Methylacidimicrobium sp. AP8: one gene and its partner. The protein of the gene in region 1 interacts with the protein of each later gene in a pairwise test. Links are inferred from orthologs where the notes say so. Each region holds a gene or a part of one and is shown in the gene's direction. Other genes may lie near its edges.

What was found. The genes of interacting proteins can lie anywhere in the genome.
Region 2: the proteins of ligA (region 1) and leuS interact in binary tests that used the Escherichia coli proteins (3 or more experiments, as listed by UniProt). The link is inferred for Methylacidimicrobium sp. AP8 from one-to-one orthologs.

What each region holds. Positions count from the first base shown.
Region 1 is NZ_LR797830.1:1,772,294-1,775,298, forward strand. What follows is about bases 1-2,890. They hold ligA (NAD-dependent DNA ligase LigA), read left to right. Parts: upstream 1-376; coding sequence 377-2,404; downstream 2,405-2,890. Other genes in these bases: MTHMO_RS08280 (Slp family lipoprotein), read left to right, coding at 1-329; MTHMO_RS08290 (LysM domain-containing protein), read left to right, coding at 2,550-2,890. Also shown: more of MTHMO_RS08290, read left to right, coding at 2,891-3,005. UniProt on the Escherichia coli protein: DNA ligase that catalyzes the formation of phosphodiester linkages between 5'-phosphoryl and 3'-hydroxyl groups in double-stranded DNA using NAD as a coenzyme and as the energy source for the reaction.
Region 2 is NZ_LR797830.1:324,341-329,251, forward strand. Bases 1,191-4,288 are described here. They hold leuS (leucine--tRNA ligase), read left to right. Parts: upstream 1,191-1,551; coding sequence 1,552-4,026; downstream 4,027-4,288. Other genes in these bases: MTHMO_RS01460 (iron-sulfur cluster assembly accessory protein), read left to right, coding at 1,191-1,425. Outside these bases: shc (squalene--hopene cyclase), read left to right, coding at 1-393; MTHMO_RS01455 (nucleoside phosphorylase), read left to right, coding at 390-1,118; more of MTHMO_RS01460, read left to right, coding at 1,099-1,190.

The sequences.
Region 1 (3,005 bases):
AGACCTCGACCGGATGCTTCTATGCGATCATCCCCGGCTTCGTAAAGCATTCCGATTTCTTTCCGGGAGCGGAAATGACCATCGCCGGCACGGTGAAAGGTGCTAGGCCCGGGCAGCTCGGAGAGCAGAACTATCTCTTTCCGGTGGTGCGCGCTTCCTGGATGCACATTTGGAACCCCCGGCATCGAGCCTTGACCGACCGCACGGCGGGCGAGGCGGGCGGTCCCGCAGCCATGGGCATGTATGGACCCGGAGGCATGTACGGTCCTATGGGGATGTTCGGCCCGATGGGGATGTTCGGCCCGATGGGGATGGGCCCTTGGTACTGAGCCGTGGAGGGGATCCCAAGAAGATCGGATCGAGATCGAAATCCACGATGACCAGAGAGGAAGCGGCGCGACGGCATGCATGGCTCGTCAACGAGATCCGAAAGCACGATTACGCCTATTATGTGCAAGCCACGCCGCTGATCTCGGATGCCGAGTACGACGCGCTCTTCGACGAGCTCCGCGCGCTGGAGGAGCGGTATCCGGATCTTGTCACCCCGGATTCCCCGACGCAGCGAGTCGGAGGGGGTCCGCTGCCCGGGTTCGCCCCGGTTGTGCATTCGATCCCGATGCAGAGCCTCGACAACACCTACTCGCTCGCGGAGCTCTTCGCCTTCGTCGATCGGGTGCAACGCGCGTTGCCGAACGAGCGGCCGACTTATGTCGTGGAGCCGAAGATTGACGGGGTTTCGATCAGCGTCGTCTATCGGAACGGCCTCTTCGACCACGGCGCGACCCGGGGGGACGGTCGGACCGGTGACGACATCAGCGCCAACCTCCGCACGATTCGGGCCCTTCCGCTTCGCCTGAACTTTCGCGAACCGCCGGAGCTGCTGGAAGTGCGCGGGGAGGCCTACCTGCCCACCCGGGCATTCGAAGAACTGAACAGAGAACGCGCGAGGCGGGGCGAGCCGCTCTTTGCAAACCCGCGCAACGCCACCGCGGGCACCCTGAAGCAGCTCGACCCCCGAGTCGTGGCGCAGCGTCCGCTTTCCGTCGTCTTCTACGGAGCCGGGGAGCTGCGGGGCATCGCTTGCGATTCCCAGGAACATTGGTATCGGATCCTGGCGGAGGCCGGGCTGCCCGCCCCTTCCCGCCACTGGCTCTGCCGAACCAAGGAGGATTTGTCCGAAGCCGTGGAGGCTCTGGACGATTTCCGGAAGGGCTTGCCCTACGCGACGGATGGAGCCGTCGTGAAGGTAAACGAGTGGCGGTTCTACCGAATCCTCGGTGCCACGGCCAGAGCGCCACGCTGGGCGATCGCATACAAATACGGAGCCGAACGCGCCCGGACCCGGCTCCGCCGCGTCCTCTTTCAAGTGGGCAGGACGGGAGTCATCACGCCGGTCGCCGAGATGGACCCCGTCTTCCTGGCCGGATCGACAGTCAGACGCGCGACCCTGCACAATTTCGACGAGGTCAAGCGCAAGGGGGTCCGGATCGGCGACTGGGTGTACATCGAAAAGGCGGGGGAGGTCATCCCTGCGGTCGTCGAGGTCGATCGTTCCGCCCGCACCGGGCAAGAAGAGGAAATCGTGCCGCCGGAACATTGCCCTTCTTGCGGGAGCAGCCTCCGCTGGGACGGAATCTTCCTCCGCTGCCCGAATCCGAAGTGTCCCGGGCAGCTCAAGGCTCTGCTCCGCCATTTCGCGGGCCGAAGAGCCATGGATATCGAAGGGCTCGGCGAATCGTTGATTCACCAACTGGTGGACAAGGGATTGATCAAGGATTTGGCCGATCTCTACTCTCTTTCGCTCGAAGATCTGCTCCCGCTCGAACGAATGGGAAGGAAATCCGCGGAAAATCTGCTCTCGGCGATCGAAGCGAGCAAACGCCGAGGGCTGGGTCGGCTTCTCTTCGGCTTGGGCATCCCCCACGTCGGCGAGACGGCTGCGGAAGCGCTTGCGTCCCGGTTCCAAACGCTCGATCGGCTCCTGCATGCCACGGAAGAGGAGATCGAGAGCATTCCCACCGTCGGACCGACCGTCGCCAAGAGCGTCGCCGACTACTTCCGCGATCCGGTCAACCGCGCGCGACTCGACCGGCTCCGGCAAGCCGGAGTGGTGACGGAGGCCGAACGCCCGCTCGCCGCGCACGGGTCCCTTCAAGGGAAGACGTTCGTGATCACGGGCACGCTCTCCGAGCCGAGGGAACGGATCGTGGAAAGGATCCGCGAGGCGGGAGGGAGGGTCACCGAAAGCGTCTCCCGAAAGACCAGCTTTCTGATTGTCGGAAGAGATCCGGGATCCAAGCTCAACCAAGCCAGGAAGCACGCAGTGCGCGTGATTTCCGAAGCAGAATTGCGCAGCCTCCTCGAGGGAGGGACGAACGAGGATGAAGCCGCCCGAGCCGGATGACCGAAAACCTCCTGCGCGTCGGCGCTGGATAGATCGGCTTCGCTTCTGCCTACTGCTTGGCCTGCTTTGCGGAGGGAAGCCTTCGACATGGGCGCAGACGCCCGAGCTCATCCGCCAACAAGAGGAAGAAGAAGCCCGCCGGAAAGTGCTCCGAGCCTCGGACATTCTCGATCAGATGGAGGGCACAGTCGAGGGGCATACCCGCGAGCTCCAGCAGCTGCAGCAGGAGCTTTCCCGGATCAAGGAGGAGCTCCGCGGCCTTCGGGAGCGTCTCGCCCAAGCATCCGCCGCGTCCTCGGAGTCCGAGAAAGCGAAGCCCAAGGGAGAGGCGCCGGCCCCCGGCCCCTCTCCGAGCCGGCCGACCTCGCGGATGGATGGCGGTCCCCAACCGAGGGTGGTGACCGGCTATTATTATCAAGTGCAGCCCGGCGACACGATCTCCGCCATCGCCGAAGCCTACCGGCAGAGCGGGGTCCCCGTGACCGCCGCGCAGATCCGCGCGGCCAACGGCCTCTCGAAGAAAGAGAAATTGCGGCCGGGGCAGAAGCTTTTCATCCCGAAGACAGGCATCAAGAAGGGCGCGACTCCGGACACAGGCACC
Region 2 (4,911 bases), 1.4 Mb from region 1 along the record:
AACGAGGATGGCGGGTGGGGAGAAACGCCCGACTCCTACGAAAATCCCCAACTCAAGGGCCGGGGACCGAGCACGGCCTCCCAAACCGCTTGGGCCGTCATGGGAATCCTCGCTTGCGGCGAAGCCGATCGGCCGAGCCTGCGGCGGGGGGTTGCCTATCTTCTGCGGAAGCAGGACCCGGATGGTTCGTGGCCGGAAGAATTTCTCACGGGGACGGGCTTCCCGGGCGTCTTTTACCTTAAGTACGACATGTACCGGAACGCCTGGCCTCTCCTCGCACTTTCCGAGTATGCCAAAGCTCTCTCGGTGGCCAAAGAGCAGACCGAGGCCTGGGTACGCGCGACCCTTTCCGTTGCGGCCCGTTCCCGTTCCCGGAACGGCGGAATGGGATGATCGGAGTCGCCTTCGCCGTCAAGCACGAGGCCGGGGAGTTCCTCGCCGCTCTCCAAGAGAAACGCTGGGATAAGGAGACATCGCCCCCGGTTTGCCTCGGCCGGGCTGGAGGCCGCCGGGTGGCGGTCGCTATTATCGGGATGGGGCGGGAAAGAGCGGCGCGGGGCGCCGAAGTTCTCCTGCGCCACTCTCCCATCCGACTATTTATCCTGGCCGGATACGCGGGCGCGCTACGATCCGGAATACAGCGGGGACAAGTCGCGGTGGCCGCCAACTACCTGAACACGGGCTTGGCCCTCTGGTTTTCCGGAGGGGGCGTGCCGGCATTGCGGCTGGCGACGGCGGACGTCGTGGTGGGCGACCCGGAGAGCCGGAAAAGGCTCGCGGAAGAAACCGGGGCGGATCTGGTCGACATGGAAACCGATGCGGTGGCCGCTATCGCGCAAGGACGAGGAGTCCCCTTCGTCAGCCTGCGCGTCGTCACCGATACGCTGGAAGACCGGCTTCCGGTCGAAGCCATCGCGGCGGCCTGGGAAAGCGAGGGAGGGACCGTTCGGCCCCTGGCGCTCGCGCTCCGTCTGGTTGCTCATCCGGGAGAGATCGGACCGCTGCTCCGCTTTGTCCGATTCCTTCCGGAGGCTCGGCACCGGTTGACACAGAGGCTCATGGAGCTAGTGTACAGTCTGGAAGGGAGCGGCGGGACGAGTGGAAGCGAAACCGATTGAAATCACCGCGAAGGCGAAGGAAGAGATTCGGCGGTTGGCGCCGGCTCACGGAGGAGTCCCCCTGCGCATAGCCGTGACGAGAGGTGGCTGCGCCGGATGGGAGTATCAAGTTGCGTTTGCAACAGCGCAGCCGGGCGACATCGAGTGGGAGGAAGGGGAAATCCGGATCGCCGTCGATCGGGCTAGCGTCGATCGCCTTGCGGGGTCGGTGCTCGATTACCAAGGCGGGCTTTCCGGGGCGGGGTTTCGCTTTCGGAATCCCCATGCGCGGGGAACCTGCGGCTGCGGCATTTCCTTCGAGGCTTGACCGCGTCCCGTTCGCTGCCCTCGGGCGCGACGAGCCGCCCGCCTCTTTCCCGGTCTTCGCCGGCCCCGCTCAGTGCGCGAAAAAACCCTTTTGCTTTCGATGGCGTCATGCCATGTAGAGGCGGTCATGGAAGCGCGCAGGGCCTACCCGTTTGATCAGATCGAACCGAAATGGCAGCGGATCTGGGAAGAGCGTGCGCTCTTCCGCGCGGCCAACCCGGGCGAGCCGGGTGCGGAAAAACCGAAGTATTACGTGCTCGACATGTTTCCATACCCGTCGGGACACGGACTGCACGTCGGTCACTTGGAAGGCTATACGGCCAGCGACATCGTCGCCCGCTACAAGCGGATGCGCGGGTTCAACGTTCTGCATCCGATGGGCTGGGATGCCTTCGGGCTGCCCGCCGAGCAGCACGCGGTCGCCACCGGTATTCATCCGCGGATTACGACCGCGCGCAATATCGCCAAGTTCCGCGAACAGATTGCGGCCATGGGCTTTTCCTACGACTGGTCTCGGGAGATCAACACCAGCGATCCGCGCTACTACCGCTGGACCCAGTGGATCTTTCTCCAGCTCTTCCGCCGCGGCCTCGCCTACGTTGCCGAAGCCCCCGTCTGGTATTGCCCGGCGTTGCAGACCGTTTTAGCCAACGAGGAGGTCGTCCCCTCTCCGGAAGGGCCGGTCTCGGAGAGGGGCCACCACCCGGTCGAGAGGCGGCCGCTGCGGCAGTGGATGCTGCGCATCACCGCATATGCCGAACGGCTGCTGGCCGACCTGGACCTCGTCGACTGGCCGGAGTCGATCAAGGAGATGCAGCGGAACTGGATCGGCCGGAGCGAAGGGGCTATGGTCCGCTTCCCCATCGATGGAACCCGCAGAGAGGTCGAGGTCTTCACGACGCGCCCGGACACCCTTTTCGGCGCCACCTATCTGGTCTTGGCTCCCGAACACCCGTTGGTCGATGAGATCACGCAACCGCAATGCCGGGAGGCCGTCGAAGCCTATCGGCGCGAGGTGGCCAGGAAGAGCGATTTGGAGCGGACGGAACTGGCGCGGGAGAAGACAGGGGTTCCCCTCGGTGCCTTCGCGATCAATCCGGCCACCCGGGAAAGAATTCCGGTGTGGATCGCCGATTATGTCCTCTCCTCCTACGGGACCGGGGCGATCATGGCGGTTCCGGCACACGACGAGCGCGACTTCGCGTTCGCCACTCGCTATGGCCTTCCCGTGCGTTCGGTCGTCCGGCCGAAGGATGCTCCCGATCCTCTCCCCGGGTGCTTTCCCGGCGAAGGCATCGCCTGTTCCTCCGGCTTCTTGAACGGCTTGCCCACCCCGGCGGCCAAGGAAGCCATGATCCGCTGGCTCGAGCAGACCGGTTCCGGCAAGCGGGCCGTTCAGTATCGCCTGCGGGACTGGCTCTTTTCCCGCCAGCGGTACTGGGGAGAGCCCTTTCCGATCGTCTGGCGGCAGGGAGAACCGCAACCGGTGCCCGAAGCGGAACTCCCTGTCCTGCTTCCGGATCGGAAGGATTTTTCTCTGGAAAAAGGAGGATTCGCCCCGCTCTCCCAAGAGAAGGGATGGGTGGATTTGCCCGACGGCGGCCGGAGGGAGACCAACACGATGCCCCAGTGGGCGGGCTCCTGCTGGTACTACCTGCGCTACCTCGATCCCCATAACGGTCGAGAGCTGGTTTCGCGGGAAGCGGAACGCTATTGGATGCAACCGAAGGGAGTGGACCTCTACATCGGAGGAGCGGAGCATGCGGTGCTCCACCTTCTCTATGCCCGGTTTTGGCACAAGTTTCTCTTCGACATAGGAGTAGTCTCTACCCCCGAGCCTTTTTACCGGCTGGTAAACCAGGGAATCATCCTTGGGGAAGACGGCCGGAAGATGTCCAAATCCTTCGGGAACGTCGTCAACCCCGAAGGCCTCATCCGGCAGTACGGTGCGGATACCGTGCGGCTCTTCGAGATGTTCCTGGGTCCTCTCGAGCAGATGAAACCCTGGTCCTCGCAAGGGCTCGAAGGGCCCCATCGCTTTCTGGCCCGCGTCTGGCGTCTGGTGATGGAGGAGGATGCGGAAGGCCGCTGGGTTCCCCGCTCGGACATCTCCACGGAGCCGGCTCCGCTCGACATCCGGCGGCTCCTCCATCGGACGATCCGGAAGGTGACCGAAGATCTCGAGCAACTCTCCTTCCACACGGCGATCGCGCAGATGATGATCCTGGTCGGCGCGCTGACCAAGGCTGCCGTCCGATGCCGAGAGGTGCTCGAGCCGTTCCTCCTGCTTCTCGCCCCCTTCGCCCCGCATCTATGCGAGGAGCTCTGGTCGGTGCTCGGGCACTCCGAATCCCTGACTTTCGCCCCGTGGCCGGAAGCCGACGAGCGGCTCCTGCAGGAGGCGGAGGTCCAATGGATCATCCAGGTCGACGGCAAGGTGCGGAGCCGGATGACGGCGGGTGTGGATCTCACTCGGGAGGAAGCGGAAGCGCTGGCCCGCCGGCGGCCCGAGATCGCCGCTTGGCTCGAGGGGAAATCGGTCCGGAAGGTGATCTTCGTGCCGGGCAAGCTCCTCAACTTCGTGCTGGGAGGAGAAGGATAAGGCACGGACCCTAGCGGCCAATTCTCACAAGCTTTCTCCGACGGCTTGCAAAACGGGCTCGTCTGCTTGGCTCCCGCTTGGTTTTCCATCCTCGCAGTATGTCTTCATACAGCTCCGGTGGAAAACCTGCGCCCGCCTTGCACCCAAGCCCATTTGCGGCGCCTCGGCTACGAAACTTGGGAGAAATGGCCGCTAGCCCCCATTTCTCACCAGTACGAGCTTTCGCGCGAGAGAGGTGCCGGTTGAGTCGCTTGCGAGCAGTTCCGGCCGCGCAGAGCTCTTCGTGAGGCAGGATCGAGCAAGATTTTCATTCGATTTGCCTTAACGCGAGCGCTGCAAAGCGCAAAAAGCCGGTTGTGGAGCAAGGCTCCGCCCGATCGTAGGCTTTGCGGAAGGAGAAGAGGTGGGGTTTTGATACCTGCTCAGCAACGCAGCACTCGGAAGACGTGGGTAAAGAGGCTCTTCCAAGGATAGGCGCTGCTCATCGAGAGGAAGACGCGGCGGACGCTGACTCGGACCAGCGTGCCGATCTTAAAGAGCTTGAGCCGTAGGGTGTCGACCTGGGCCTCGGCCCAGTCCGTTCCTCGCAGACCGAGCCGTCGCAGCGCTTCGACCAGGGTGTAAGCAAGAGCCGAGAAGTAGAGGCGAAGTTGGTTGCTGGCCATTTGCGCGGTCGAGAGCCGGTCGGCAAAGAGGTGGAGTTGTTCCTTGATCCGATTCTCCATGTCGCCACGAGCACAGTAGAGCTTCTCGTAAAGGTTTTGGGCGGGCCACTCCTCGGTGGAGAGAGAGGTCACGACAAAGCGCGGATTCTCCCCTTTCCAGGTACTCGGCTTTGGCGACCACCCGGCGCTCCCTCGACCAGCTGCTCAAGGTGCGGTAGGC